DNA from 4 places in the Streptomyces sp. NPDC092370 genome. Region 2 is predicted to be linked to each of the others. Evidence: riboswitches for the same ligand, from Rfam matches in the RefSeq annotation. Region 2 holds a riboswitch; each other region holds the start of a gene.
The links. A riboswitch is a leader RNA that binds a small molecule or an ion and turns the genes downstream of it on or off. The one in region 2 is predicted to bind cobalamin.
Positions count from the first base shown of each region.

Region 1 (7,494 bases), on a different contig from region 2:
GCTCACCCTGCACGCCGCGCTCGCCCAGGACCTGCCCGTCCTGCAGACCGGCGCGCTCGCCCTCGTACTGGTCGCGGCCACCGCCGGGGTCCTCGCGCGGCTCGCCGCCCGGCTGCTCATCGGGCCGGCGCTGCGCGACGGCGCCCTGCAGTCCCTGCACCGGCCCCGGCCGCCCGCGCCCCGCGCCCTCCCGCTGCTCTACGGCGGACTGCTGGCGGGCGTCATCGGCTTCGGGCTGCCCCGCGACCCGCTCGCCCTGGACACGCTCGCCCGGCTGCAAGCCCCTTCCGTGACGCACCCCTTCGGGACGGACGCCCTCGGCCGGGACGTCCTCGCCCGGATCTCCCACGGGGCGCTGACCACCCTCGGCCTCGCCCTCACGGTGAGCGCCGCAGCCCTCGTCGCGGGGCTCCTGCTGGGCCTGTTGCCGAGGCTGTCCGGACCGCTGGTCGACACCCTCAGCGCGCTGCCGCCGGTGCTGGCCGGCCTCCTCGTCACCGGCATCGCGGGCAGCGGGCCCTGGACGCCCGCGCTGGCCGTGGCCGTCGTGGCCTGGTCCCCGCTGGCCGCGCACACCTCCTCCCTGCTGCGGCAGGAGCGGGCGACCGTCCATCTGACGGCCACCCGGGCCCTGGGCGCGGGCCCCTGGTACCTGCTCCGGCACGAACTGCTGCCCGCCGTCCTGCCCCCGGTCGCCCGGCACGCCCTGCTCCGGCTGCCGGGCATCGCCCTGAGCCTCGCCGCGCTCGGTTTCCTCGGGCTGGGTGCCCAGCCGCCGTCCCCCGAGTGGGGCCTGCTGCTCGCCGAGAACCAGCCGTACGCCGAGCGCGCCCCGTGGGCCGTCCTCTTCCCCGCCGCCGTGCTCGCCCTGCTCGGGGCGCTCGCGGTGACGGCCGCCGGAGGCCTGCGACGGCCCAGGCGGCGCACCCGGCCCACGGCCCCGGCCGTACCGCCCGAGGATCGGGGTACCTCCGCCCCGCAGCGGCGGCCGGACCGCCCCGACGCGCGCCTGACCCCCGTGTCCGCCTCACTGACAGAAGAACGATGACGGATCTCATCTCCCGGGTGCTGGCTCGCAAGACCGCCCGCGCGTCCTCCGGCAAGGAGGCGCCCCGTGTACCGCGCGAGAGCGCCTGGCGGCTCTGCGGGGAACTGTCGCCGCTGCTGCGGCTGCTGATCCTCACCCAGCTCGCCTTCAACATCGGCTTCTACGCCGTCCTGCCGTTCCTCGCCGAGCACCTCGGCACCGCGATCGGCATGGCGGGCTGGCTGGTCGGGTTCGTGCTCGGGCTGCGCACCTTCAGCCAGCAGGGCCTGTTCGTGGTCGGCGGCTGGCTCGTCGACCGGTTCGGGGTGCGGCCGGTGGTGCTGGCGGGCTGTGTGCTGCGCGTCGCCGGGTTCGCCTGGCTCGGGTACGCGCAGGCCGCCGGGGCCGTGATCGGGGCGGTGCTGGTGATCGGCTTCGCCGCCGCGCTGTTCTCCCCCGCCGTGGAGTCCGAGGTGGCCCGCCAGGCGGTGGTCTGGGAGGAGGACGGGCACGGCCCGCGCACCGGGGTCCTCGCCCTGTTCAGCGTGGCGGGCCAGGCCGGGGCCTTCGTCGGGCCGCTGCTCGGCGCGCTGCTGCTCGCCGTCGACTTCCGTACGGCGTGCCTCGCCGGTGCCGCGGTGTTCGTGCTCGTCCTCGCCGGGCACCTGTGGCTGATGCCGCAGCACATCCCCGGCCGGGTCCGCGTCCGGGGGCGGGGCGGCGCCCGCGTCCTGCTGCGCAACCGCCGCTTCCTCGCCCTGTGCTGCGCGTACGGCACCTATCTGCTCGCCTACAACCAGCTGTATCTGGCCCTGCCGGACGAGGTGCAGCGCGCGACGGGGTCCCAGGCGCCCCTGTCCTGGCTCTTCGCGCTGTCCTCCGTGCTGGTGGTCTTCACCCAGCTGCCGGTGACGCGCTGGGCGGGCGACCGGCTCGATCTGCGCCGCTCCATGACCGCGGGGCTGCTGCTGATCGCGGCCGGTTTCGCGGTGGTGGCCGTGGTGCGGCCCGCGGGCTGGACGGGCGTCGCCGGGCTGCTGCCGGCCGCGGGCTTCGTGATCTTGCTCACTGTGGGGCAGATGCTGGTCGTGCCCGCCGCCCGCGCCTGGGTGCCCGACCTGGCCGAGGAGGGCCGGCTCGGCCTCTACATGGGTGCGCTGTCCTCGGTCTCCGGCTTGATCGTCCTCGTCGGCAGCGCGGCCACGGGCTCCCTGCTCGACCTGGGCCTGCCGGCCGCCGTGCCGTGGCTCGTCCTCGCGGCCGTCCCCGCCCTGGCGGTGGCCCTGCTGCCGCGCCGGGCGGAGGGGGCGGGCACGGCGGCCTGACAGGGCGCCGGAAGGTGCCCGGCGCGCCCCGGCGCCCGGCGCGCGGGAGTGTCGTCGCGGAGGGCACTCTCCCCGCTCGGGGTTTTCCGGACCGCACCGTCCGGGGACACCGCTGTGGAGATCAGGGGCCGTGCCGCGCCAGTATCCTGGGTCGGCTGCGGCACCCCCCACCAACTCCCCGTGCGGAAGCGGGGAGTTCGGCCTGCGGCGATGACCTTCCCACACGCATGAGACGAGGACGAGTGCTGCTAGCGGGCCGCTACCGGCTGGATGTTGAGATCGGGCGCGGTGGAATGGGCGAGGTCTGGCATGCGTACGACGAGACGCTCGCCAGAGCGGTGGCCGTCAAGCTGCTGCTGCCCCAGGACACCGACGCCACGGCAACCTCCCGGTTCCGTCTGGAGGCTCAGACCGCCGGGCGCCTCAACCACCCCAACGTGGTGGGCGTGCTGGACTTCGGCGAGTTCGACAACCGGCTGTACCTGGTGATGGAGCTGGTCGAGGGCGACAGTCTCGCCGGAGTGCTGAACGGCTCCGGTGCGCTGCCCGCCGAGCGGGTGGCCCGTCTCGCCGCGCAGGCGGCCGCGGGACTCGCCGCCGCGCACGGGCAGGGCATCGTGCACCGGGACGTCAAACCCGCCAATCTGCTGCTCGACGCCCACGGCACGTTGAAGATCGGCGACTTCGGCATCGCGCGGTTCCTCGACGACCCCGGCGCCGCGCTGACCGCCACCGGCCAGATCGTCGGCACCGGTCTCTACCTCGCGCCCGAACGGGCCCTGGGCAAGCCCGCGGGGCCCGCCTCCGACATGTACTCCCTGGGCTGCGTGCTCTACCAGCTCCTCAGCGGCCGCCCGCCGTTCCAGGCCGACACCGCCGTCGCCCTGCTCCACCAGCATCTCGACTCGGCCCCCGTGCCGCCTCGCGAACTCGGAGTGTGCGAACTGCCGCCGGCGTTCGAGAACTACCTCCTCGGTATGCTCGCCAAGCAGCCCGAGGACCGGCCCACCGCCCAGCAGGCCGCCGAGTGGTTCACCGGGGGTGCCTGGCGGGGCCTGCCCGAGCCGCTGCCGGAGGTTTCCGCGTCGCTGCGGCCGAAGACCGCGTCCGCGACGCCGTCCGCCGGGCCGGAGCCGTACGCCGCTGTGCCGAGCCCGTATGCCGCCGAGACCAGCAGTCCGACCACGTACGCACTGCCCGCGACCACGGGACACCGCACCGCGGCCCGGGCGGCCCAGGCGGGTCGTTCGGGGCGCTCATCCGGGCGGGGCGGCCCCGGCAACCGCTCCCGGGTGGCCGCGACGGCCGCCGCCGCGGCACTCTTCCTCGCCGCGATGCTCCTCGGCATGCGCTGGTTCTCGCCCGACACCACCGCGGAGGGCACGGAACCCGACGCGTCGCCGTCCGCGAGCAGCCCCGCTGCCACGCCGGCCTCCGTCTCCACCACGTCTGTCTCCTCCGCCCCGGGCGCCGGCCCGGCAGCCGCCGGCACGCCGGGCATCGGCACCGTGGCCGATGTCACTCCGTCCACTCCGATCGCCTCCCCGACCCTTCCCGCGCCCGCGTCCGGCACCCCGGCTCCCGCCGGGGAGGCGGGTGACGGCGGCCCGGAGCAGGCCAAGCCGGAGAAGCCGCGCCCCGCCGGGGCAGACGGGGAGGGCGACGACGGCGGAGACGACGGGGGCGACGACTGACGCGGCCCGGACATCGTGTGACGGGGCCCTTCCCGCAGCGCGTGGATCAGCGGGGGGATGCGCCGGTGTGCGAGCGGGCGCCCCCTCGCGCGCCCCCAGGGGTGGCTTGTCATCGCCCTTACCCCGGCCTTATTGTCACCAGGCCTTGGTGAACGGGAAATCCGGTGTGATGCCGGTGCGGCCCTCGCCACTGTGAATCGGGAAGTCCGGCTCCGGCCCTCACGGGCAGCCACTGGGTCCTCGGGCCCTGGTGCCACATTCCCGTCTGCCGCGCGACGCCTGGCACGCACGCTCGCCGCGTTGCCGGAGCGCCCCCATGGGCGCTCCGGCGCCTTGCGAGCGCACGCCGGACGCCGTACGGCCCGCCCTTCGGGCGGACGACGGGAATGTGACGCCAGGGCCCTAGCCCCGGGAAGGCGGAGTTCGGGCGGTGGTACCCGTCAGCCAGGAGACCGGCCAAGGCGCGTCAACCATCCACGAGGTGCTGGAGAGGGTCTGCTGAGCCATGCACATTGCCGAGGGTTTCCTTCCTCCGGCGCACGCGGTCGCCTGGGGCGTCGCGTCGGCGCCGTTCGTCGTCCACGGGGTCCGGTCGCTCACCCGTGAAGTGCGCGAGCACCCCGAGAGCACCCTGCTCCTCGGTGCGTCCGGCGCCTTCACCTTCGTCCTGTCCGCCCTGAAGCTGCCGTCCGTCACCGGCAGTTGCTCACACCCCACCGGCACGGGCCTCGGAGCCATCCTGTTCCGGCCGCCCGTCATGGCGGTGCTGGGCACCATCACCCTGCTCTTCCAGGCGCTGCTGCTCGCGCACGGCGGCCTCACCACGCTCGGCGCCAACGTCTTCTCGATGGCGATCGTCGGCCCCTGGGCCGGCTACGCCGTCTACGCACTGCTGCGGCGCTCCAACGCGCCGCTGATGGTGGCCGTGTTCTCCGGCGCGTTCGTCGCCGACCTGTCCACCTATTGCGTCACCAGCGTGCAGCTGGCTCTCGCGTTTCCCGACCCGGGCAGCGGATTCCTCGGCGCGCTCGGCAAGTTCGGTTCCATCTTCGCCGTCACCCAGATCCCGCTCGCGGTCAGCGAAGGCCTGCTGACCGTGCTCGTGATGCGGCTGCTGGTGCAGTCCAGCAAGGGCGAACTGACCCGGCTGGGCGTGCTCCTGGCCAAGAAGCAGACCCGGACCGAGACCGAGGCGGTGACCCGATGAGCAAGAACACGAAGATCAACCTGGTGCTGCTGTTCGCCGTGGCCGCGCTCGCCGTGCTGCCCCTGGCGCTCGGCCTGGGCGACCACAAGAAGGAGCCGTTCACGGGAGCCGACGCCGAGGCCGAGACGGCGATCACCGAGCTGAAGCCGGATTACGAGCCGTGGTTCTCACCGCTGTACGAGCCGCCGTCCGGCGAGATCGAGTCGGCTCTGTTCGCCCTCCAGGCGGCTCTCGGCGCCGGGGTCCTCGCCTACTACTTCGGCCTGCGCCGCGGACGTCGGCAGGGCGAGCGGCGGGTGCTGGAGCGGGAGGCCGGCAGCGCGGTCGCCGGCGCCGCGGAGAAGTCCGCCGCGGAACGGGACTGAGCCCGGGTGCTGCCGATCGACGCGGCGGCGCACAGCAGTCGCTGGCGCCGCCGCCATCCCGTGGACAAGGCCGTGCTCGGGCTCGGCCTGACCGTGCTCGCGATCTCCCTGCCGCCCTGGCCGGGCGCGGCCCTGGTGCTGCTGACCGCCCTGGTGGTGCTGCTGGGACCGGCCGGTGTGCCCGGGCGGCGGCTGTGGCGGGCCTACCGGGTGCCACTGGGCTTCTGTGTGACCGGCGCGGTCACGCTGCTCGTCCAGGTGGGCGGCCCGGGCGGCTTCGTCTCCCTCGCCGCCGACGGGCCGCTGCGGGCCGGGGAATTGCTGCTGCGCACCTCGGCGGCCTCGCTGGGCGTGCTGCTGTTCGCCTTCACCACCCCCATGTCCGACCTGCTGCCCCGCCTGGTACGGGCCGGGATTCCCGCGCCGGTCGTCGACGTCGCACTGGTGACGTACCGGATGAGCTTCCTGCTGCTGGACTCCGTGCGTCGCATCCGGGAGGCCCAGGCGGCCCGGCTCGGGCACACCAGCCGGAGCGCGGAGTGGCGTTCCCTGGCCGGGCTCGGCGCCACCGCGTTCGTCCGGGCCTTCGACCGGGCCACCCGTCTCCAGGCCGGGCTCGCCGGGCGCGGCTACGACGGCACCTTGCGCGTCCTGGTGCCCGAGGCCCGGGTGTCCGTCCGTTTCACGGCGGCCAGTTGCGTGCTGCTCGTGGCGCTGGTCGTCCTCACCCTCGTACTGGAAAGGCCGCTGACATGAGCGAGCCCGCTCTCGTCGCCCTGCGGGGCGCGTCCTTCGCCTACGAGGACGGTCCGGCCGTGCTCAGCGGCCTCGACTTCGAGATCCGCGAAGGGCGCGCGCTCGCCCTGCTCGGCCGCAACGGCAGCGGCAAGACCACGCTGATGCGGCTGCTCTCCGGCGGGCTGCGGCCCCACGAGGGCGTGCTGACGGTCGAGGGCCGGCCGGTGTCGTACGACCGCGAGGGCCTGACCCGGCTGCGGACGACCGTGCAGCTGGTGGTGCAGGACCCGGACGACCAGCTGTTCGCGGCCTCCGTCGAGCAGGACGTGTCGTTCGGGCCGCTGAACCTCGGCCTGGACGACCCACAGGTGCGGGCGCGGGTGGCGGAGGCGCTCGCCGCCCTGGACATCACGGCCCTGGCCGACCGGCCCACCCATCTCCTCTCCTACGGGCAGCGCAAACGCACCGCCATCGCGGGCGCGGTCGCCATGCGGCCCCGCGTCCTCGTCCTCGACGAGCCGACGGCCGGACTCGACCCCGACGGGCAGGAACGGCTCCTCACGACCCTCGAGGGGCTCCGTGCCGCCGGCACCACGGTCGTGATGGCCACGCACGACGTCGACCTGGCCCTGCGCTGGGCCGACGACGCGGCACTCCTGACCCCGTCCGGCGTCCGTACCGGCCCCGCTGCCACGGCACTGGCCCGCACCGACCTCCTGCGGGAAGCGGGACTACGCCTGCCCTGGGGGGCCGCGACGGCTGAGCTTCTGCGCGTCCAGGGGCTGTTGGCCGACACGGAACCGGGACCGCGCACACCGGACGAACTCGCCGCTCTCACGACAGCGCGGCTCGGAGCCCCGGGAGGGTGAGGGGCACCCCCCGTGGCCGTGTCGCCCTCGGCCCTGCCTGCCTCCGGCCGTCGGAGCAGCCCGGTCAGTCCTCGAAGTAGGACTGGAGCGAGCCGCGGCGCCGGACGTCGAGGGTCGCGCAGTGGAACGAACCGCCGAAGGGGGCATAGTGCAGCAGGTCGCACGGGATCGGCTCGAAGCCCCACTTCTCCAGCGCGCGCAGCATCCCGGTGTGGTGCCGCTCCGCTATCACCCGCTTCTCGTCGAGCATGAGCACGTTCATGCTGAGC
Region 1 covers NZ_JBIVQO010000006.1:197,334-204,827, forward strand. The annotation lists gene ACIQHQ_RS20075 (ABC transporter permease subunit) at 1-1,048, shown strand, start outside; gene ACIQHQ_RS20080 (MFS transporter) at 1,045-2,352, shown strand; gene ACIQHQ_RS20085 (protein kinase) at 2,595-4,046, shown strand; cobalamin riboswitch at 4,176-4,522, shown strand; gene ACIQHQ_RS20090 (energy-coupling factor ABC transporter permease) at 4,552-5,253, shown strand; gene ACIQHQ_RS20095 (energy-coupling factor ABC transporter substrate-binding protein) at 5,250-5,618, shown strand; gene cbiQ (cobalt ECF transporter T component CbiQ) at 5,625-6,374, shown strand; gene ACIQHQ_RS20105 (energy-coupling factor ABC transporter ATP-binding protein) at 6,371-7,225, shown strand; gene ACIQHQ_RS20110 (amidinotransferase) at 7,290-7,494, opposite strand, start outside.
Region 1: linked by a shared signal. The riboswitch ahead of ACIQHQ_RS20090 (energy-coupling factor ABC transporter permease) and the one ahead of ACIQHQ_RS14980 (ribonucleoside-diphosphate reductase subunit alpha) in region 2 are both predicted to bind cobalamin.

Region 2 (7,494 bases):
CCGTTGGCAGTAATTCGAGGGTCTGCGGCAGTACTGCCACTGACGGTAAGGAGTATTCGGCGCGACAGTGGTGTCCATGGACACGAACCAGACGCAGACACTCATCGCAATGATCTTCGTACTCGGGATGCTGGTCCTCCTGGTCCTCCCGTCCGTGATCGGCCTGGTGCGCGAGCGGCGCATCGACCGTCAGATCAGGCAGGCCCAGGAGGCCCGGGAGAGCGAACCGGCTCAGAAGTCCTCGTCCAGGTCGACGGTCCCCTCGACCGCAACCTGGTACGCGGAGGGCCGCCGCTCGAAGAAGTTGGTCAGCTCCTGAACCCCCTGGAGCTCCATGAAGGAGAAGGGGTTCTCGGAGCCGTACACCGGGGCGAAGCCCAGGCGGGTGAGCCGCTGGTCGGCGACGCACTCCAGGTACTGCCGCATCGACTCGGTGTTCATGCCCGGGAGGCCGTCCCCGCACAGGTCACGCGCGAACTGCAGCTCCGCCTCGACGGCCTCCCGGAGCATGTCCGTCACCTCCTGCCGGAGCCGGTCGTCGAACAGGTCAGGCTCCTCCTTGCGGACGGTGTCGACCACGTCGAAGGCGAAGGACATGTGCATCGTCTCGTCGCGGAACACCCAGTTGGTGCCGGTGGCCAGGCCGTGGAGCAGGCCCCGGCTGCGGAACCAGTACACGTAGGCGAAGGCGCCGTAGAAGAACAGGCCCTCGATGCACGCGGCGAAGCAGATCAGGTTGAGCAGGAAACGCCGGCGGTCGGACCGGGTCTCCAGCCGGTCCATCTTCTCCACCGAGTCCATCCACTTGAAGCAGAACGAGGCCTTCTCGCGGATGGACGGGATGTTCTCCACCGCGGCGAAGGCCGCCGCACGGTCCTCCGGGTCGGGCAGATAGGTGTCGAGCAGGGTCAGGTAGAACTGGACGTGCACGGCCTCCTCGAAGAGCTGCCTGCTCAGATACAGCCGCGCCTCGGGGGAGTTGATGTGCTTGTACAGCGTCAGCACCAGGTTGTTCGCGACGATCGAGTCACCTGTCGCGAAGAAGGCGACCAGGCGGCCGATCAGGTGCTGCTCCGCGGGGGACAGCTTGGCGAGGTCGGCGACGTCCGAGTGGAGGTCGACCTCTTCCACGGTCCAGGTGTTCTTGATGGCGTCCCGGTAGCGCTCGTAGAAGTCCGGGTAGCGCATGGGGCGCAGGGTGAGCTCGAAGCCGGGGTCGAGAAGGTTCTGGGTGCTCATTACTGGCAGGCCTCGCAGGACTCGGGGTTTTCCAGCGAGCAGGCGACCGCTTCGGGATCCGCGGTGGCCTGCACGGGGACGGTGGCCTGGGCGGCGCGGGCGATACGGGTCGCCGGGCGCGAGCGCAGGTAGTAGGTCGTCTTCAGCCCGGACTTCCAGGCGTAGGCGTACATCGAGGAGAGCTTGCCGATGGTCGGCGTCTCCAGGAAGAGGTTCAAGGACTGGGACTGGTCCAGGAACGGGGTCCTGGCCGCCGCCATGTCGATCAGGCCGCGCTGCGGGATCTCCCACGCCGTGCGGTAGAGGGCGCGGACGTCCTCGGGGATCCAGGCGAAGTCCTGCACCGAGCCGTTGGCCTCGCGCAGGGCCTCCCTGCTGCGGGCGTCCCACACGCCGAGCCGCTTCAGCTCGTCCACCAGGTAGGAGTTGACCTGGAGGAACTCACCCGACAGTGTCTCGCGCTTGAACAGGTTGGACACCTGCGGCTCGATGCACTCGTACACGCCCGCGATCGAGGCGATCGTGGCCGTGGGCGCGATGGCGAGGAGCAGGGAGTTGCGCATGCCGGTCGTCGCGATCCGCTCGCGCAGGGCCGCCCAGCGCTCGGGCCAGGCCAGCTCCACGTCGTAGTGGTCGGGATGCAGCACGCCCCGGGCCGTCCGGGTCTTCTCCCAGGCCGGCAGCGGGCCGCTCCGCTCCGCGAGGTCGGCCGAAGCCTCGTAGGCGGCGAGCATGATGCGCTCGGCGACGCGGGTGGACAGCGCCTTGGCCTCGGGCGAGTCGAAGGGCAGGCGCAGCTTGAAGAAGACGTCCTGCAGCCCCATCGCGCCCAGGCCGACCGGACGCCAGCGGGCGTTGGAGCGGCCCGCCTGCTCGGTCGGGTAGAAGTTGATGTCGACGACCCGGTCGAGGAAGGTCACGGCCGTGCGGACGGTCTCGTCCAGGCGCTCCCAGTCGAGGTCCCCGTCGCTCACGAAGGCGCCGAGGTTGACCGAGCCCAGGTTGCAGACCGCCGTCTCCCCGTCGTCGGTCACCTCCAGGATCTCCGTGCAGAGGTTGGAGGAGTGGATGACGTGGCCCGGCTCGGCCGTCTGGTTGGCGGTGCGGTTGGCGGCGTCCTTGAAGGTCATCCAGCCGTTGCCGGTCTGCGCGAGGGTACGCATCATCCGGCCGTACAGCTCGCGTGCCGGCAGCGTCTTCTTCGCCAGGCCCTTCGCCTCGGCCGCCCGGTACGCGGCGTCGAACTCCTCGCCCCACAGGTCGACCAGCTCGGGCACGTCCGAGGGGGAGAACAGCGACCACTGCGCGTCTGCGTTCACACGCCGCATGAACTCGTCCGGCACCCAGTGCGCGAGGTTCAGGTTGTGCGTACGGCGGGCGTCCTCGCCGGTGTTGTCGCGCAGCTCCAGGAACTCCTCGATGTCGCAGTGCCAGGTCTCCAGGTAGACGGCGGCGGCGCCCTTGCGGCGGCCTCCCTGGTTCACGGCGGCGACCGAGGCGTCGAGGGTCTTCAGGAACGGGACGATGCCGTTGGAGTGCCCGTTGGTGCCGCGGATCAGCGAACCGCGGGCGCGGATGCGGGAGTAGGCCAGTCCGATGCCGCCGGCGTGCTTCGACAACCGGGCCACCTGGTGGTAGCGGTCGTAGATGGAGTCCAGCTCGTCCTTGGGGGAGTCGAGGAGGTAGCAGGACGACATCTGCGGGTGCCGGGTGCCCGAGTTGAAGAGGGTGGGGGAGGAGGGGAGGTAGTCGAGGCGGCTCATGAGGGTGTAGAGCGCGGCGACCTCGTCCACCGAGCGGCTGGTGTCGTCCTCGGCCAGGCCGGCGGCGACGCGCAGCATGAAGTGCTGGGGCGTCTCGACGACCTTGCGGGTGATCGGGTGCCGGAGCAGGTAGCGGCTGTGCAGGGTGCGCAGGCCGAAGTAGCCGAAGCGGTCGTCGGCGCCCGTGTCGATGAGCGCGTCGAGCCGGGCGGCGTGCAGCCGCACGAACTCGGCGGTGCGGTCGGCGATGAGGCCCTCGCGGTGACCGACCGCGACGGAATCGCTGAAGGAGGTGACGCCCTGCGAGGCGGCCTCGTCGCGGATGCCGATGGTCAGCAACCGGGCGGCCAGCCGGGAGTAAGCGGGGTCCTCGGAGATCAGACCGGCCGCGGCCTCCGTCGCCAGCTCCCGCAACTCCGTCTCGTCCGCCCGGGCGGACCGGCCGCGCAGCGCGGCGGCGGCGACCCGGCCGGGGTCGGTGTCGGGGAGGTCGGCGGTCAGCTCGGTCAGGGTCCGCAGCAACGCGGCTCCGGGAGCGTCCTGCACTTCTTCGGCGGCTGAGACCGGTTCGGCTGGCGCGATGGTCACGTGGGGCTCTCCCTCGCTCGGCACGGGGCCTCGTCGAGGGCAGGGGGCAGCACACGAGCGCACACGGCGTCGCGTCCACCGGCCCATTCCACGAGGCCCGGACGTCAGGCACACCGGCCGGGTGGCCGGGTGCGCTGTCGGCAGGTCCTCGGACTGACTCCTGCGCACGAAACATGCACAAGTACACCGTTGCGGGACAGTTCCGGATTCGCACCGGATTCCCCTGCGGCGACAGCGAGCATGAGCATACATCTTGTGCCGGGCGCGCATGGCACCCCCAGATGTTGTGTCGCACTGGTTTCAGAGCGTCAACTGGTAGGTCGGCAGAGTGATGTCCCGGAGCCGCATGGGGACCGCGGGAACCGCGCACGACAGCGGGCCACCGTGACGGTCGGTCACGGTGGCCCGCTGCGGCTGGTGTGCGCTGTCTCGTGCCCCTGACGTCAGTGGGCCGAACCGGCGGTGGCGGGCGGGAGCTCCACCTGGACCCCGGGATCGCCCGCGTCCGCCGTGTAGTCCTCCGGCCTGGTCTCGTCGACGCCGTCGGGGGCCTTCACGGCCTTCAGGACGAAGGTCAGGACGACCGTGACGACGACGTTCAGGACGAACGCCGTGAGACCGATGTAGCCGATCTCCCCGATGCCGGGGATCTCCTTCGCGGAGCCGCCGAAGTGCTTCTGGGTCGGAGAGGCCACACCGTACGCGGCGACCGTGCCGTAGATCATGCCGACCGCCCAGCCCGCGAGCAGCGCCCAGCGGTGGAACCAGCGGGTGAACAGGCCGCCGACCAGGGCCGGGAAGGTCTGCAGGATCCAGATGCCGCCCAGGAGCTGGAAGTTGATGGCGACCGTCTTGTCCATGGTGAGGACGAAGGCCAGGGCGCCCACCTTCACCAGCAGGGAGACCAGCTTGGAGACCTTCGTCTCCTGCGCCGGTGTGGCGTCCGGCTTGATGAAGTCCTTGTAGATGTTGCGGGTGAAGAGGTTCGCGGCCGCGATGGACATGATGGCCGCGGGCACCAGCGCGCCGATGCCGATCGCCGCGAACGCCACGCCCGCGAACCAGTCCGGGAACATCGTCTCGAACAGCTGCGGAATGGCCAGCTGCCCGTTCTGCACCTTGATGCCGGCCGCGATCGCCATGAACCCGAGCAGCGCGAGCAGGCCCAGCATCAGGGAGTACAGCGGCAGGATCGTGGTGTTGCGGCGGATCACCTCACGGCTCTTCGAGGACAGCGTCGCCGTGATCGAGTGCGGGTACATGAAGAGGGCCAGGGCGGAGCCCAGCGCCAGTGTGGCGTACGTCCACTGGCCCGCCTCCGCCGGCACCAGCGCACCGCGCGGCGCGCCCGTGGCCGGGTTGGTCTGGCTGTAGGCTTCGCCGGCTTTGGCGAAGATGTCGTCGAAGCCGCCCAGCTTGATCGGGATGTAGATGATCGCCACCGCGATGACGATGTAGATCAGCGTGTCCTTCACGAACGCGATGAGCGCGGGGGCCCGCAGACCCGACGAGTACGTGTACGCCGCCAGCACGCCGAACGCGATCAGCAGGGGCAGGTCCTTGATGAACCAGTTGGTGTTCTCGCCGCCGCCGACACCCATCACGTCCAGCACGGCCTGGATGCCGACCAGCTGGAGCGCGATGTACGGCATCGTCGCCAGGATGCCGGTGAGCGCCACCGCCAGCGACAGGCCCTTCGAGCCGAAGCGGCCGCGCACGAAGTCGGACGTCGTGACGTACCCGTGCTTGTGGGAGACCGACCACAGGCGGGGGAGGAACGTGAAGATCAGCGGATACACGAGGATCGTGTACGGCACCGCGAAGAAGCCGGCCGCGCCCGCCGCGTAGATCGCGGCCGGGACGGCGACGAAGGTGTACGCCGTGTACAGGTCGCCGCCGAGCAGGAACCACGTGATCCAGGTGCCGAACGAGCGGCCGCCCAGGCCCCATTCGTCGAGGCTGTGCTCGTTCTCGGCCTTGCGCCAGCGCGCGGCCAGGAAGCCCATGACCGTCACGGCCAGGAAGAAGAAGATGAAGACGCCGAGTGCGACGCCGTTCACGCCGTCCTTCACTGCGCAGCACCGCCCTTCGCGGCCGAGCGGGCGCGCTGGTCACGCTGCCACAGCTTGTAGGCGATCATCGTCAGGACGGTGGAGATGAGCACCCACGCCATCTGGTACCAGTAGAAGAATGGGATCCCGATGAAGACGGGGCCGGTCTTCGCGTACGAGCCGACCCACAGCATGGCCACGAACGGCGCTATGAGGCAGACGGCGATGACGACGCGCAAGGGCGTCAACACCGGCCCTCTGCTGCTGACTTCTGGGGCTTGCGACATCAGGCGGCTCCGTCCCCTTGGTGATCACCTGTGTAATGCGCAGGCAATCTAGGTCAGGGTGCGGCGACAGCGGAACCCCTCGTCCGCAATGCGGTACCCAACCGAAATCAGGTCCGGCAGCAGGCCCTCGGCCGGCGGCGAAGCCCCTGCCCGGGGCCGGAAGGGCCTGTCCGGCGGATCATGTGACCGTCGCGGTTTGGGGGCGGTTGGCATGAGGCTGGGGTGGGGAGACCAAACGGATGAGGAGTGGGCCCGGCTGAAACCCCACCTGCCGAAGTCCGGGCAGCACGTCGGCCGTTGGGCCAACCACCCACCGCAAGGTCATCAACGGTTATTGCGAACCGAAGAACCAGCGGGACAACCGACAACGCCGCGGTGGCAAGGGCGGCCGGCCTGTCGGCTTGGACAAGACGATCCACAAGCGAGGGAACGAAGCCGAGCGAACGATCACGCGCCGAAGAACTGCCGGGCCGTGGCCACGAGGTTCGACACGTGCGGTTGCGTCTTCCACGGCACCGTCACCGTCGCCTCGATCCGTCTCTGGCTCCGCCCATGACCTCCGCCGGAGCTAGCCGCCGGTCGTGCCGTCGAGCATCTCGCGCAGGATGTCCAGGTGGCCGTTGTGGCGGGCTGTCTCCTCGGTGAGGTGGAGGAGGATCCAGCGCAGGTCGACGTGGAGGCCGTCGCGGACGGCTCGTTCGGCCTTGTCGTCCAATCCGTTCCCGGCGACCAGTTCGCGGTAGCGGGCGCTCTGTTCGGCGTATTCGTCGAGCAACTGCGTCAGCGGGAAGTCGACGGCGATACGCATCTCGCGGTCGGGGTCCTCCTCGGTCCAGGGGCCCCGGTCCTCCTCGCCGAGGAAGACCACCTGGAACCAGTAGTACTCGACCCAGCGCAGGTGGTTGATCACTCCGCTCATGGTCATCAGCGGTGAGGCCGGCAGGAGCGCCTTGCGAGCGTTCTCCGCAGAGATGCCATCGCACTTGGCACGGGCGGTGTCACGTGTGTAGTCGAGAAACGTGGTGAGCTGGGTGCGCTCGTCCCACGCGGGCGGCGTGTCGTCGATTCTGGTCATCGCGCGAAGCGTCCCCGATCACCGGGACCGATGTCGAGGCATTTATCGATGGGTCCAACCCGCTCCACCCAGCTCCCTGCCCGGCGGGTAGCTACAGCGATTCAATGCCGGGGCCGGCCGGCCCGATCCGCCGGACGGGCCCTAGTCAGCCGGCCGCTTCAGCCGGGCCACGAACTTGTACCGGTCGCCCCGGTACACCGACCGCACCCACTCCACCGGCCGGCCGTCCCGGTCCAGCGAGTGCCGCGAGAGCATCAGCATCGGCAGGCCGACGTCCGTGCCGAGCAGGCCGGCCTCGCGCGGGGTGGCCAGGGACGTCTCGATGGTCTCCTCGGCCTCCGCGAGACGGACGTCGTAGACCTCGGCCAGCGCGGTGTACAGGGACGTGTACTTCACCAGGGAGCGGCGCAGGGCGGGGAAGCGCTTGGCGCTCAGGTGGGTGGTCTCGATGGCCATCGGCTCGCCGTTGGCCATGCGCAGCCGCTCGATGC
Region 2 covers NZ_JBIVQO010000004.1:199,536-207,029, reverse strand. The annotation lists gene ACIQHQ_RS14985 (ribonucleotide-diphosphate reductase subunit beta) at 232-1,239, opposite strand; gene ACIQHQ_RS14980 (ribonucleoside-diphosphate reductase subunit alpha) at 1,239-3,590, opposite strand; cobalamin riboswitch at 3,712-3,845, opposite strand; gene mctP (monocarboxylate uptake permease MctP) at 4,034-5,662, opposite strand; gene ACIQHQ_RS14970 (DUF3311 domain-containing protein) at 5,659-5,928, opposite strand; partial or broken gene ACIQHQ_RS14965 (IS5/IS1182 family transposase) at 6,267-6,484, shown strand; gene ACIQHQ_RS14960 (DinB family protein) at 6,497-7,003, opposite strand; gene ACIQHQ_RS14955 (GntR family transcriptional regulator) at 7,145-7,494, opposite strand, start outside.

Region 3 (7,494 bases), on a different contig from region 2:
CACGACGGCTCCTCGGGATCGGGGGCGACGAAAGCGGGCAGCAGGCCGAGCAGGACGGCCGCGGCCGGCCACAGGGGCAGGGTGGGGGTGACCAGGGGCACCACACCGGGGTGCAGCGCTGCGGGGTCGCGGGACGCGGCGAGGGCGAGCAGGACCGCGACCGCCACGCCGGAGGCCACGACCAGCCCGGCGCGCACGTCCCAGCGGTCCGGGCGGTAGCGGGTGCGGAGCGAGCGGCGTCCGCCGAGCTTGAGACCCGCGAGGGCGGCGGCGAGACCCGCGAGGAGCACGGGGAAGCCGTAGCCGGGGCCGTCGGCCGTGAGGAGGCCGTACGTTCCCGCGCAGACGCCGAGCAGGCCGCCGAGGGTCAGGGCGGTGGTGGTACGCCGGACCACGGGGGGGACCTGGGCGGTACGGCCGTAGCCGCGGGCGTCCATCGCGGCGGCGAGGGCGACGGAACGCTCCAGCGCGCCCTCCAGGACCGGGAGGCCCACCTGCACCAGGCCCCTGATGCCCTGGTCCGGGCGGCCGCGCAGACGGCGGGCCGCCCGCAGGCGCCGGACGTCGGCGATGAGGTTCGGGGCGAAGGTGAGGGCGACGACGACCGCGACACCCAACTCGTACAGGGCGCCCGGGAGGGACTTGAGGAGGCGGGAGGGGCTGGCGAGGGCGTTCGCGGCGCCGACGCAGACGAGGAGGGTGGCCAGCCTCAGACCGTCGTACAGGGCGAAGGTGAGAGCCTCCGCGGTCACCTCGCCGCCGAGGCGGATGCCCTGGGCCCAGGCGGGGAGGGGGAGTTCGGGGAGCGTGAGGAGGGTGTGCGTGCCGGGGATCGGCGAGCCGAGGACGGTGGCGAAGAGCAGTCGGACGAGGATCACGGCGAGGGCGAGTTTGACGAAGGCGCCGTAGGAGCGGGACCAGGGGGTGTCGGGGCGGCGGGTGGCCACGACGTAGGCGGAGACCGTGATGAGGAGGGCGAGGAGCAGGGGGTTGGTGGTGCGGGTGGCCGCGGTGCCGAGGGACAGGGACCAGAGCCACCAGGCACCGGGGTGCAGTTGAGCCCGGTGCCGGTGCAGGCACCGGGTGCTGCTACCCACGCCGTCGTACCTGCCGGACCGCCGCACCACCCAGGACCACCACCAGGGCGATGCCCCCGACCAGGCCCAGGGACGGCCCGTCGTCCGACGGGGAGTTCTTCCCCGCTGCGGGCCTCTGCTTCTGCTGCTTGCGGGAGACCTGTTCGCCGCAGCCCTTCTCCGGATAGCCCGAGATCGCACACAACAGGGCGTTGGTGTCGTAGCGCAGCGGCTCGGCCACCGAGGCCAGGGCCTGGGCCGTCGTCGCGTCGGGGGAGACCCGGGCGCAGGCCGTGCGGGCGGAGGGCGGGATCTCGTCCCCGGGGGCGTCCGACGGTGTGCCGAAGTCGATGACCAGGGCCACCCGCTTCCGGCCCTCCTGCGCGGGCGTCTTCGCGCAGATCCTCGCGAAGTCGGCCGTGCCGCGCGGCCGGAGTGCACTCGCGGAGTCCTCGCTCACCGCGAAGCGGAAGCCCTGGACGTCGCCGTCGGAGGGGCGGGCCAGGGACGGACCCTGGGTGGCGTAGACCCAGCGGCCCGCGTCGCGCTCCCAGAACGACCAGTACCGGTACCCGGCGGCCTGGGCCTGGCCCGCGCCCGCACACAGCAGGAGCGAGGCCAGGAGGAGCAGAACGGCCCGGCGGATCACAGCTGCCGCTGCTTCTTGCGGCCGGTGAACAGGAACCCGATGCCGATCCCGGCGACCAGGCAGACGCCGACGTACCACCAGACCCCGAAGAAGTCCGAGCCGGAGTCCTCCTTGTCGTCCGCGGCCTTGGTCTTCCCCGCGGCCTGCGGGGCCGGGCCCGTCGCGCCCAGCTGCTTGACGAGGTCCGCGCCGCCGAAGTCGCGCGGGTTCGTGCCGGTCGCGTGGGCGGCGAGGATCAGCTGGGCGTAGGCGGCCGGACCGCTCTGCGCGGCCCAGGAGGCGGACTTCTTCTCCAGCCACCGCACGGACTTCTCCGCCTGCCCGGTGTCGCCCCGAGCGGCGAGCGCGACGACCGCGTCGGCGGTGTTGCCGAAGTCGGGCTGGGGCTCGGCACCCGCCAGGGCGGACAAAAGGTGGTCGCCGTCCTTGGCGAGGGCGGCGGTGAGATAACCCGCACCGTTCGCCGCCGCCTGCTCGGGCGTGGTGGCCTTCTCGCAGGTCGCCTCGGACTTCTCGCCCGGCTTGACGACCATGCCCTGGCCCAGCGCGCCGAGCACACCGGCCGCCGTGGCGTCGGCGTTGGCGGTGAGCTTGCCCTTCTTGTCCGGCTGGAACGCGAACGCGCCGCCGCCGTCCCCGCCGCAGGGCAGCGCGAGCTTCAGCAGGGCGTCGTAGGGCGACTTGCCGCCCTTCTCGACCTGGTCCGGCTTCTCGCCCGCCGCGACGAGGGCACCGATGACGATCGACGTCGAGTTGGTGTCGCTGGCGCCGCCGGGCGCGTAGCCCCAGCCGCCGTCCTGGTTCTGGACGGACTTCAGCCAGCCGACGGCCTTGCGGCTGACCTCCTCGTGCCCGCCGAGCGCGGCGAGGGCCTGCACCGCCGCCGACGTGGCATTGGTGTCCAGCATCGTCTTGGCGTCGCACGCGGTGGCGGGATCGGGCCGGTACGAGGCGAAGGAGCCGTTCTCGCACTGCTGGCGCACCAGCCACTGCACGGACTTCGCGGCCGGCTTCACCCCCACCGTGTCCTGTGCGAGCAGCGCGAGCGACTGGCGCCAGACGCCGTCGAACTTCGGGTCCGAGTCGCCGTACAGGGCGGAGGGGAACGCCTGGGAGGGCGACGGGGACGGGGCGGCGGCGGCCGGGGTTGCGGCGCCGATCACGGCGACGGCGGCCAGGACCGCGGCGCTGCGGCGGACGTTCATGATCGGCGGGGGCCTCTCCCTGTGGGGGAGCCGGGCAGCACGGGACACCCCGGCGGCTCGGCTCCGTATACCTCGACGGTGCCGTGCACCGGCGATCTGCCGGGCACGTGAGCCGGTCACGAAACCGTACGAAGCGATCCGGCTCACCGCCTCGGAGCGGCGGTATACGGTTGCGGGTCAGCGCCGGAATTGCACCGGCTTCCCCCCGTACGGTGTGATGACGACCCGCTTACTGTACCCGCACGTAGAAATCGGGCCGAGGGGGCCGGGGGGCCGGGGGGCCGGGGCCGCACGGTGGGCTGCGCCTGGGGACGCCCGGGGACGCCGGCCTGCGCGGTGGCACGGTCTCGTGCCGGCCGGTGCGCCGGTGGGGGGCGCGGCTTCGTCCCGGGCGGCGGTTGCGTCCGGTGGGTGGGGCCGATCTCCCCGTATCCGTGGGGTACCGGGTGGGCGGGGTGGCTTCAGGGCCCTCTCCGCACCCGCCTGTGCCATGCTCGCCGCCCTCCTCGCCGGCCCGTCGCCACTGACGCGACCGGCCCCGGGCGAGGTCCTGCGCAGGCGGGGTGCGGTCCGACGGTGAGCCGGATGGAGGTCGAACTCCTGGGCGCTGCCGAGGAGTTGATCCTCTTCGGGGCGCAGACCGGCTAACGTGGGGTTCCCCGACCTCACACGCCAGGAGCGTCCATGACCGACCAGGTGGAGAACTCCCAGCAGGAGCCGTTCCCCAAGATCGACACCTCGGTTCCGCACTCGGCCCGGATCTGGAACTACTGGCTGGGCGGCAGGGACAACTACGAGGTCGACCGGGTGGCCGGTGACGCGTTCCGCGAGATCTTCCCCGGCATCGAGACCGGGGCCCGCGCCGCCCGCTACTTCCTCGCCCGGGCCGTGCGCCACCTGGCCGGCGAGGAGGGCATCCGCCAGTTCCTGGACGTCGGCACCGGGCTGCCCAACGTGGACAACACCCACCAGATCGCCCAGCGGGTGGCCCCGGAGAGCCGGATCGTCTACGTCGACAACGACCCCCTGGTGCTGGCCCACGCCCGCGCCCTGCTGGCCAGTACGACGGAAGGCGTCACCAACTACGTCGACGCGGACCTGCGTGAGCCGGAGACGATCGTCCGGGAAGCCGGGAAGACCCTCGACTTCGACCGGCCCGTCGCCCTCATGCTGATGGGCATCCTGGGCCACATCGAGGACCACGACGAGGCCCGCTCGATCGTGCGCCGGCTGGTGGACGCCCTTCCTCCCGGCAGCTACCTGGTGCAGTACGACTCCACCGACACCAGCGAGGACTACGTCCGGGCCATCCAGCAGTACAACGAGGGCGGTTCGATCCCGTACATCCTGCGCAACCCCGAGCAGATCGAGCGCTACTTCGACGGTCTGGAACTGCTCGAACCGGGTGTGGCGTCGTGCTCACGCTGGCGACCCGACGCCGCGGCCCTGGGACTGCCCGCGGAGGTGCACCAGTACGGCGGGGTGGCCCTCAAGCGCTGACCCTCAGGTCTCCTGGAGGATGCGGTGCAGGACGGTCGGAGTCTCGTCCGGCGACTCGGCCTCGACCACCAGCCGGTTCATGGCGTCCCAGTAGCGCTCGATCTCGGCCGGCCGGTCGGGGTGGAGGGCGGTGGTGAGCTGCTCCAGGCAGACCACGTCGGGCAACTGCCCGCCGGGCAGCCGCAGAATGGTGACCGGGCCGCCCTCCGCCGCATGGCCGCCGGCGGCGAACGGCAGGACCTGGATCGTGACCTGCGGCAGCCGGCAGAGCTCGATGAGATGCCTGAGCTGGGCGCGCATCACGGGGATGCCGCCCACCGGGCGGCGCAGTGCCGCCTCGTCGATCACGGCCCACAGCCGGGTCGCCGGCTGCCGGTGCAGGATCCGCTGGCGGGCCATCCGCAACGCGACCCGGCGATCGATCTGTGCCGCACCCGCGTCCGGGTGGGCGAGCCGGACGGCCGCCCGCGCGTAGTCGGCGGTCTGGAGCAGGTCGGGGACCCGCTGGACCTGGAAGCAGCGGATGAGGCTCGCCGCCTGCTCGGCGCCCAGGCAGGTCTGCGTCCAGGCGGGCACCACATCGCTGTAGGACCGCCACCAGGCCGGGGTGTTGGCCTGCTCGGCCAGTGCCAGCAAGGTGGCGCGTTCGGCCTCGTCCGTGACGCCGTAGAGGGTGAGCAGATCGGCGACGTCACGCAGTTTGAAGCCGTGGCGGCCGGCCTCCATCCGGCTGATCTTGGAGGCGGAGGCGCGGATGACGTGGCCCGCGTCCGCCCGGTCGATGCCGCGCTCCTGCCGCAGCCCGCGCAGCCGGGCGCCCAGCGCCAGCCGCGGCACCATGGGCCCGGCGCACCCGCCCTCCAGGGCCTCGCCGCCGGTCGATGTGCGTGCGGCCTCTTCGGTGCCCATGGGCATCTCTCCCGGTGCGTGCGTTGCGTCCGACCATCCTAGGGGGCGCCCAGGACGTCAAGGGCCTTATGACGCAGGCACGTTCGGGCGTGGGGTGGGTCCGCCGAAGGGGAGGTGGAGGGTTCGTGAGGCGAGCAGCCACGTCCCGTCGGTCCGGTGGAACGTGTCCTCGTAGTGCCCGATCTGGACCGGCGGCCCGGCCGGGATGACACCGCCCCCGTACCCGTCGACGCGGTACGTCGTGAAGTAGGAGATCGCCCCGGCCGTGTCCGGGGACGTCACCGTGACCAGGATGTTGGACATCATGCGGCGGGACAGCCGGTCGGCGGGACGGGAGCCGAAGTACGCACGCAGGGCCTCGCGGCCCTTGACCAGCCGCCCGTCCGGCGGCCACTGCCAGACGCCGTCCTCGGTGAACAGCTCGGCGACCGAGGAGGGTTCGCCGAGGTCGAGCCGGTGGACGAAGTCGAGGACGAGGCGCTCGCAGGCGCGCTCGGCGAGGAGGCGTTCCATGGGGTCCATGGGTGTTTCGTAGCATCCGGGCGAGCCGTCCGGCGACGCGTTTCGCACCGCGCGGCGCGCTTGCCCCGCGTCGTCTTCACACCGCCACGTACGTCACAGGATCGCTCCCCGGCACCGCCTCCGCCCGCCCCAGCTTCACCAGCCGGCGCAGATGGGCCTCCGCCTCCGATACGGCGATGGTGCGGGAGCCGTAGGGGATCTGCTCCCAGGGGCGGTTCCACTCCATGCGCTCGGCGAGCCGCCAGGGGGTGAGGGGTTCGGCGAGGAGGGCCAGCAGGGCGGTCAGACGGGCCTCGTGGTGGGTGAGGAGCTCACGCACCCGGGCGGCGGCGTCGCAGAAGGGGTGCTGGTGGGCCGGGAGCACTTCGGCGGGGGCGAGGCGGCCCACGCGTTCGAGGGAGTCGAGGTAGTCGCCCAGGGGGTCGGTCACCGTGGTGTCGTCGGGGTCCTCGTACAGGCCGATGTGCGGGGTGATCTCGGGCAGCAGGTGGTCACCGGAGAACAGGCGGCCCCGGCCGGGGAGTTCGGCGGGGTGGGTCTCCTCCAGGTGGAGGCAGACGTGGCCCGGTGTGTGCCCCGGGGTCCAGAGGGCGCGCAGGCGGCGGCCGGGCAGCTCCAGGAGTTCGCCGGGGGCGATGTCGCGGTCGGGCAGGGCGGGGGAGAGGCCGGGCAGGGTGCGCGGGCGGGGCGCCCGCAGCGGGGCGATGTGCTCCTCGGGGGCGCCGGCCGCGGCGAGCTTGGCCGCCATGTACGAGAACCAGTGCTCGGGACGGGCTTCGCGGGTCCGCCGTACGACCGCGGTGTCCGCCGCGTGCATCGCGATCCACGCGCCCGACGCCTCCCGGACCCGGCCGGACAGGCCGTGGTGGTCGGGGTGGTGGTGGGTGACGACCACGCCGTGGATCTCGGCGACCGAGGTGCCGCACACCGTGAGGCCCTGCGCGAGGATGTCCCAGGACTCCGGGTCGTCCCAGCCGGTGTCGATCAGCACCGGGCCGCGGTCGGTGTCGACGACGTACACCAGCGTGTGGCCGAGCGGGTTGTCCGGGATCGGGACCCGGAGGGACCGGACGCCTCCGCCGTGGTCGGTCACCTGTGTCATGGGCTCCCCCGTCGCCGGCTCCCCGTCACTATAACTAGAACGAGTTCCCATGGGAGGCGCCCGGCGGTGTGCGGTCCGTGGACTCCTCGGGGCGGGGCTGGTATCAGTGGGCATATCTGATGCACCGTCAGAGCACGCTTCCGGAGAGGCAGTCGGCCATGACCGAGCTCGTGGAACACGGACAGCTGTTCATCGGCGGGGAGTTGACCGACCCCCTGGGCCAGGACGTCATCGAGGTGATCTCCCCGCACACCGAGGAGGTCATCGGACGCGTCCCGCACGCCTCGACGGCGGACGTGGACCGGGCCGTGACGGCGGCACGGCGGGCCTTCGACGAGGGGCCCTGGCCGCGCATGAGCCTCGACGAGCGGATCGAGGTCGTCGGCCGGATCAAGGACGCCATCGCCGTCCGGCACGACGAGATCGCCCGCCTGATCTCCGCCCAGAACGGCTCGCCCTACTCCTGGAGCGTCCTCGCCCAGGCCCTCGGCGCGGTGATGGTCTGGGACTCGGCGATCACCGTCGCCCGGA
Region 3 covers NZ_JBIVQO010000001.1:794,387-801,880, forward strand. The annotation lists gene ACIQHQ_RS03530 (ABC transporter ATP-binding protein) at 1-3, opposite strand, end outside; gene ACIQHQ_RS03535 (energy-coupling factor transporter transmembrane component T) at 1-1,097, opposite strand, end outside; gene ACIQHQ_RS03540 (SCO2322 family protein) at 1,090-1,725, opposite strand; gene ACIQHQ_RS03545 (prenyltransferase/squalene oxidase repeat-containing protein) at 1,722-2,930, opposite strand; cobalamin riboswitch at 3,044-3,179, opposite strand; gene ACIQHQ_RS03550 (SAM-dependent methyltransferase) at 3,615-4,430, shown strand; gene ACIQHQ_RS03555 (helix-turn-helix domain-containing protein) at 4,434-5,339, opposite strand; gene ACIQHQ_RS03560 (nuclear transport factor 2 family protein) at 5,406-5,861, opposite strand; gene ACIQHQ_RS03565 (MBL fold metallo-hydrolase) at 5,938-6,963, opposite strand; gene ACIQHQ_RS03570 (aldehyde dehydrogenase) at 7,122-7,494, shown strand, end outside.
Region 3: linked by a shared signal. The riboswitch ahead of ACIQHQ_RS03545 (prenyltransferase/squalene oxidase repeat-containing protein) and the one ahead of ACIQHQ_RS14980 (ribonucleoside-diphosphate reductase subunit alpha) in region 2 are both predicted to bind cobalamin.

Region 4 (7,494 bases), on a different contig from region 2:
CCGTGTCCCCGAGCAGTGCCACCGATCCGGACAGGGCCACCACGACCGCCTGGGCCAGCGCGCTCACGCCGAGGACGGCGAGCGAGACCCACAGTGCGCGCATCCCGCGCGCCGAGGACTCCAGTGCGGAGTCGACCTTGTCGGCCGTCTCGTGGGAGTGCGGGGTGAGGAGGTGGCTCATCCGGCGGCGCAGGCCGTGGCTGTGACTGTGACCGTTGTCGTGGCGGTGCGGGTGGGAGTGTTCGTGCCGGTCGCTCACGTGGTTCCCCTTTCGGTGCGCGCGAGAGTGGACGTACCCGTCCTGTGGCGCCATTATGTGCGTATGAGCGCACGCATGCACCTGTCATCTGCGCATGATGCGCATCCGCGCAGCCCCGGCGAGGAGCAGTTCGCACTCGCGGCCGAACTCCTCGCCCTGCTGGGGGACCGGACCCGGCTCGCGCTGCTGCACGCGCTGACCGGGGGAGAGGCCGACGTCACGACCCTCACGGAAGCGTGCGGAGCGGCCAGGCCGGCCGTCAGCCAGCACCTGGCGCGACTGCGCCTCGCGGGCCTGGTGAACACGCGCAAGGAAGGTCGTCGGGTGGTCTACTCACTTAGCGACGGCCATCTGCGCCGGCTCGTCGACGAGGCGCTGAGCGTGGCCGACCACCGCCTCAGCGACCGGCCCCCGCACGACTGAGTCAGTACCGCGCCGTCCCGAGGTACTGCTCGGCGAAGGCGGCGGCCGCCACGGGCGAGGTGAACAGGCGGCGCAGCCGGGCGAGCGCGGTGCCCGCGCGAAACGGGTCGCACGCTGCCGTGCCGTGGTACACCTCGGACAGTCACTGCGAGAACTCCTGGTACTCCCACACGCGCCGCAGGCATGCCTCCGCGTAGCCGCCGAGGCCGCTGCCGTCGCCGGTGGTCAGCCGGGCGGCCAAGGCGTCGCCGAGCGGGAAGGCGTCGTGCAGGGCGAGGTTCATGCCCTTGGCGGCGATGGGGGTGACCGGATGGGCCGCGTCGCCGGCCAGGAACAGCCGGCCGCGCACCATCGGCTCGACCACGTAGTCGTGCATGTCCAGCACGCGCCTCTCGATCAGCCGTCCCTCGGCCGGCGCAGGCCGCCTCTTTCCATTTCCATATATGCGGGGCCTCTCAGAGATGAACTCGGGGAGTTCGGCGAGCACGAGCCTCAGGCCAGGAATCGGTCAGGCGACCGCAGAAGACGAGTTGTGCACCCTGGACCGGGTGCGGGCATTTCGTGGGAAACGCTTCAGGATTCGTGTACGCGGTGAGGAGACAGCCGTGGGATCTCGATCGCCGGGCAGCGGTCCATCACCATTTCCAGGCCCGCCGCCCGGGTCCGCTCGTACGCCGCTTCGTCGATGACGCCGAGCTGGAACCAGACGCCCTTCGCGTCCTTGGCGACCGCCTCGTCGGCGACGGCTCCGGCGAGGTCGCTGTTCACGAAGACGTCCACCACGTCCACGTCGAAGGGGACGTCCGCCAGGCTCGCGTACCCCTTCTCCCCGTGCACGGTCTCCGCCTTCCGGTGCACCGGCACGACGCGCTTGCCGAAGCGCTGGAGCACGGCGGCGACGCCGTACGCCGCGCGCTGCCGGTTCGACGACAGGCCCACCACGGCCCAGGTGTCGCCGAGCCCGGTGAGAATCCTGCGGACCGTTGCCTCGTCGCCGTACACCGGCGGCCTCCTCGAAAGTCGTGGACGAACTGCTCCCGGGTCAACGGCGCAGGGTGCGCGGTGATTCCCCGGACGGCCTCCGTGATGGCTTGCCGAGGCCAGTCGAACCCATGTACGTGGGTCAGGGAATCCGGTGCGAATCCGGAACTGACGCGCAGCGGTGAGGGGGACGGGCGGGGCCTCGGCCACTGGACTCCCTCGTGGACGTCCGGGAAGGTGCTCCGATCCGGGTGAACCCGAGTCCGAAGACCTGCCGGCGGCCCCCGCGGCCGCATGCGGCCAGGGAGCACCGTACGACCGGGCTCCGCGCATGGGCCCTCGACGCCTGAGGACTGGTTTTCGGGCCGGTCCAGGTCGCGGTGCCCGCGAGGAGGCCTGGACGCCCGCCTCCGTGGACGACGAGCGGACCGTGCGCGCCGCCCTGGAGCGCACGGGCCTCACCGGCCGTTCCGGCCCGCCCTGGCACACGCTCCCGGGCGGCGAACACCAGCGGGTGCAGATCGCCCGCGCGCTCGCCCAGGAACCCCGTGAACTCCTCCTCGACGAGCCCACCAACCACCTCGACATCCACCACCAGCTCGACCTGCTCACTCTCGTCACGGGTCTTCCGGTCACCACCGTCGTCGCCCTGCACGACCTCAACCTCGCGGCGATGTACTGCGATCAGGCCGTCGTGCTGTGCGCGGGGCGGGTCGTGGCCGGGGGCACTCCGGGGGACGTCGTCACGGAGGAGGTCATCGCCGAGGTGTACGGGGTGCGGGCCAATGTCAGCCGTGAAGGGCGCGAGGGGCGGCCGCATGCGCGGTTCCTGGGGACGCTGGCCTGACAGGAGCGCCGGATAGGCCACCGGCGGGGACGATTGCGCCACGGTGACCCTAAAACGGCGAACCTGCCCGCGTGTGCGTGTCCGCCCGCCTACGCTCACCCCGTGCTGCGCATCATCGACGCCCGAAGCCATGAGCCGGTCGACGCCGCCCCGGCCCGCCGGGGCCTGACCCGTGTCGTGGTGCACGCGCCCGGCTCCGACACGACGAGCCTGCGGGTGCTGCTCGTCGGGGATCTCCTCGTCCGGGCCCTGGAACTCGGCGGCACACCGGTGTGGGCGCTGCTGAGCGGCGGCCACAGGCAGGCGGAACTGCGTGCGGACGCCGCGACCCTCGGCATGCACCCCTTCGAGGACAGTCCCGACGTCGGCGCGGGACTGGGTGAGGCCCAGGCCGTCCACGTCGTCGCCGCCGAGGACGGGCCGCTGCCCGACGGGGTGCGGATCGCCGTCGCGCCGGTGGAGGTGGACACGCCGGACCACTCCGACCCCGCCGCCCTGCGCCTGGCCCTGCTCACCCGGCACCACAGCGTGCCCGTCCGGCTGGAAAGGTCCTCCCTCGACGACGCCCGTGCCACCCTCGCCCGCTGGCGCGCCGCGGTCGCCCGCTGGGCGCGGCAGCCCTCGCGGCCGATCCCCGACGACGTGCGGGGGCGGTTGCGTGACGCCTGGGAGGACGACCTGGACGTGCCCGGGGTGCTGGACGTCCTGCGCCACGTCGAGACCGAGCCCGACCACGCGGACGGCGCACGCTTCGAGACGTACGCCTACGCCGACCGGCTCCTCGGCCTCGAACTCACCCGCGATCTGGGGTCACCGTCATGATCGAACGCGCCGGAGCGGGACCGCTGCGCCGCCTGATCGTGCTGCGGCACGCCAAGTCGTCCTGGCCCCTGGACGTCGCCGACCACGAACGCCCCCTCGCCCCGCGGGGCCGCCGGGACGCCCCCGCGGCCGGGCGGGTCCTGGCCGACGCCGACCTCCTGCCCGACCTCGCGCTGTGCTCCACCGCCGTCCGTGCCCGCCGGACCTGGGACCTGGTCGCGGCCGAGTGGGGCACGCCCCCGCCGGTCCGGCACGACCGCCGCATCTACGCCGCCGGCCCGTCCGGTCTGCTGGCCGTCGTGCACGAGGTGCCCGCCGAGGTGGAGACCCTGCTGCTGATCGGGCACAACCCCGGTCTGGAGGAACTGGTCCTGGCCCTCGCCGGTGACGGCCTCGACGACACCCTGGAGCAGGTCCGCACGAAGTTCCCCACCTCGGCGATCGCCGTGCTGTCCTGGCGCGGCACGGCCTGGCGGGCCCTCGCCCCCGGCGCCGCGCTGCTCACGTCCGTGATCGTGCCCCGGGGCGCGAAGGAGCAGCCCGGGGGCCGCGCATAGGCTGGCCGGATGCAGGACGAATACCGCACGGTCACCGTCGCCGGCGTGCACGAGACCGAGGTCAACCGCTCCCGCTTCCTGTGCGCCCTCGCCCCGGCGGCCACCGAGCGGGAGGCCCAGGACTTCATCGCCGCGGTCCGCAAGGAGCACGCCGACGCCAGCCACAACTGCTGGGCCTATGTGATCGGCGCCGACGCCTGCGTCCAGAAGGCGAGCGACGACGGCGAACCGGGCGGTACGGCCGGTGTCCCCATGCTCCAGATGCTGCTGCGCCGGGACATGCGGTACGTCGTCGCCGTCGTCACCCGCTACTACGGCGGGGTCAAGCTCGGTGCCGGCGGGCTCATCCGGGCGTACGGCGGAGCGGTCGGCGAGGCGCTGGACAGCCTCGGCACCCGTACCCGCCGCAGGTTCCGGCTGGCCACGGTCACCGTCGACCACCAGCGCGCCGGCAAACTCGAGAACGACCTGCGCACCTCCGGACGCGAGGTCCGCGACGTGCGCTACGCGGAGGCCGTCACGATCGAGATCGCGCTTCCGGACGCCGACGTGGAGGCCTTCAAGTCCTGGCTCGCCGACGCCACCGCCGGGACGGCCGGCTTCGAACCGGGCGGGGAGGCGTACGGCGACGCGTGACGCGCGGCTCCGTCCCGTCGACGTTTTCTCGGTACACATACGGACATGTCCCGTGAATCGGCTCCGGACGGGCGTGGTTTGCCGAGGTTCGTGAGGGAGCGGATCCCTGTACGCGCTAGCGTGGTGGGTGCTGACAGCGAGCCGTACCGGCTCGCGCGGGTGGTGCGGGAAGCAGGGGGAGACATGCGGGTCGGGGCGGGGTCGTGAGACTGCTGCACACGTCCGACTGGCACCTCGGCCGGGCCTTCCACCGGGTGAACATGCTCGGTGCCCAGGCCGAGTTCATCGGCCACCTCGTCACGACCGTCCGGGAGCGGGCCGTGGACGCCGTGGTGGTGTCGGGTGACGTCTACGACCGGGCGGTGCCACCGCTCGCCGCCGTCGAACTGTTCGACGACGCCCTGCACCGCCTCGCCGACCTCGGCGTGCCGACGGTGATGATCTCCGGTAACCACGACTCGGCCCGCCGGCTCGGCGTCGGCGCCGGGCTGATCGGGCGGGCCGGCATCCACCTGCGGACCGAGCCGTCGGCCGCCGGCACCCCGGTGGTACTGCCCGGCGCCCACGGTGACGTGGCCTTCTATGGCCTGCCCTACCTCGAACCGGCCCTGGTGAAGGACGAGTTCGGCGTGGAGAAGGCCGGGCACGAGGCCGTGCTCGCCGCCGCCATGGACCGGGTCCGTGCCGACCTCGGCACCCGCGCGCCCGGCACCCGCTCCGTGGTCCTCGCGCACGCCTTCGTCACCGGCGGCGAACCCAGCGACAGCGAGCGGGACATCACCGTCGGCGGCGTCGCCGCGGTGCCCGCCGGGGTGTTCGACGGCGTCGACTACGTGGCGCTCGGGCATCTGCACGGCTGCCAGACCCTCACCGACCGCGTCCGCTACTCCGGTTCCCCGCTGCCCTACTCCTTCTCGGAGGCCGCCCACCGCAAGAGCATGTGGCTGGTCGACCTGGCCGCGGACGGCTCCGTCGACGCCGAGCGCGTCGACTGCCCCGTGCCCCGCGCCCTGGCCCGGATCCGGGGCACCCTGGAGGACCTGCTCGCCGACCCGGACCTGGCACGGCACGAGGAGGCGTGGGTCGAGGCGACCCTCACCGACCCCGTCCGCCCGGCCGACCCGATGGCCCGGCTCACCGAGCGTTTCCCGCACACGCTCAGCCTCGTCTTCGACCCCGATCGCGACGAGGACGAGTCCGAGGTGTCGTACGCCCGGCGTCTCGCCGGCCGCAGCGACCAGGAGATCGCGGAGGACTTCGTCGCCCATGTGCGCGGCGCCGGACCCGACCCGCACGAACAGGGCGTGCTGCGGGACGCGTTCGACGCGGTGCGGGCCGACGAGACCGTGCGGGAGGTGGCCCGGTGAGGCTCCACCGGCTCGCTCTCACCGCCTTCGGGCCCTTCGGAGGCACCCAGACGGTCGACTTCGACGAACTGTCGGCCGCCGGGCTGTTCCTGCTGCACGGACCCACCGGCGCGGGCAAGACGTCCGTACTGGACGCCGTCTGCTACGCCCTGTACGGCTCGGTGCCCGGTGCCCGGCAGGGCGGCGGCCAGGGCACGACCCTGCGCAGCGACCACGCCGCGCCCGCGACCCGCACCGAGGTCGCCCTCGAACTCACCGTCGCCGGACGCCGCCTGGAGGTCACCCGCCGGCCGCCCTGGGAGCGCCCCAAGAAGCGCGGCACCGGCACGACACTCGACAAGGCCCAGACCTGGCTGCGCGAGTACGACCCGACGGCCGGCGCCTGGAAGGACCTGAGCCGTTCCCACCAGGAGATCGGTGAGGAGATCACCCAGCTGCTCGGCATGAGCCGGGAGCAGTTCTGCCAAGTCGTGCTGCTGCCGCAGGGCGACTTCGCCCGGTTCCTGCGCGCCGACGCCGAGGCCCGGGGCAAACTGCTGGGCCGGCTGTTCGACACCCGCCGCTTCGCCGACGTCGAGCAGCGCCTCGCCGAGCGCCGCCGCGTCACCGAGGCCCGGGTGCGGGACGGGGACGCGGAACTGCTGGCCGACGCCCACCGCATGCAGCAAGCCGCGGGCGACGCCATGGAGCTGCCCGAACTCGCCCCCGGCGAACCGGGACTCGCCGAGGCCGTACTGAGTGCCGCCGCCGTCGCCCGCAGCACCGCCCGCGAACAACTCACCGTTACCGCGTGCACGCTCACCGCGGCCGAGTCCGCCCAGGCCGCCGCCGGCCGCGCCCTGGACGACGTCCGCGAAGTGGACCGGCTCCAGCGGCGGTTCGCGCAGGCGCGGGAGCGGGCGGCACGCCTGGAGCACGGAGCCGAGGCCTACCGGCAGGCGCAGGCGCTCATGGAGCGGGCCCGCAAGGCCGAAGCGGTCGCGCCCGCCCTGGACCTGCGGGAATCCGCCGAAGCCGAACACCGCCGGGCCGCGGCCGCCGAGGCGCGTGCCCGTGCCCTGCTCCCGGAGACCTTCGCCGACGCGGGCGCGGCCGGACTCGCCGCCGCCGCACGCCGCGCCGCCGAGGAACTGGGCGGACTCGACTCGGCCCGCCGCGCCGAGCGGCGGCTGGCCGAACTCCTCGACGAACGCGCCGGTCTGAGCCGGCAGGAGCGCGCCGACACGGACCTTCTCCAGGAGGCGGACGCCTGGCTCGAGGGCTGGGAGGAGACACGCACCCGACTCCAGGACCGGGTGGAGGCCGCGCAGCAGGCCGCGGCCCTCGCCGAACAGCTCGCCGTGCGGCGCGAGCCCGCCCGGCAGCGCCTCCGGGCGGCCCGCCTGCGCGACCAGCTCGCCCAGGACACGGACCAGGCGGTCGACCGGGTCCGCACCGCGCAGGACCGGGCGCTGGCGGCCAAGCAGCACTGGCTCGACCTCAAGGAACAGCGCCTGAACGGCATCGCCGCCGAACTGGCCGCACACCTCACCGACGGCGAACCCTGCGCCGTCTGCGGCGCCACCGAACACCCAGCCCCGGCCCGCAAGGTCGCCGGGCACG
Region 4 covers NZ_JBIVQO010000007.1:73,923-81,416, forward strand. The annotation lists gene ACIQHQ_RS21725 (cation diffusion facilitator family transporter) at 1-259, opposite strand, end outside; gene ACIQHQ_RS21730 (ArsR/SmtB family transcription factor) at 323-682, shown strand; partial or broken gene ACIQHQ_RS21735 (FAD-dependent monooxygenase) at 684-1,103, opposite strand; gene ACIQHQ_RS21740 (CoA-binding protein) at 1,256-1,684, opposite strand; cobalamin riboswitch at 1,808-1,936, shown strand; partial or broken gene ACIQHQ_RS21745 (ABC transporter ATP-binding protein) at 2,058-2,510, shown strand; gene ACIQHQ_RS21750 (hypothetical protein) at 2,613-3,332, shown strand; gene ACIQHQ_RS21755 (SixA phosphatase family protein) at 3,329-3,889, shown strand; gene ACIQHQ_RS21760 (YigZ family protein) at 3,899-4,525, shown strand; gene ACIQHQ_RS21765 (exonuclease SbcCD subunit D) at 4,729-5,892, shown strand; gene ACIQHQ_RS21770 (AAA family ATPase) at 5,889-7,494, shown strand, end outside.
Region 4: linked by a shared signal. The riboswitch ahead of ACIQHQ_RS21745 (ABC transporter ATP-binding protein) and the one ahead of ACIQHQ_RS14980 (ribonucleoside-diphosphate reductase subunit alpha) in region 2 are both predicted to bind cobalamin.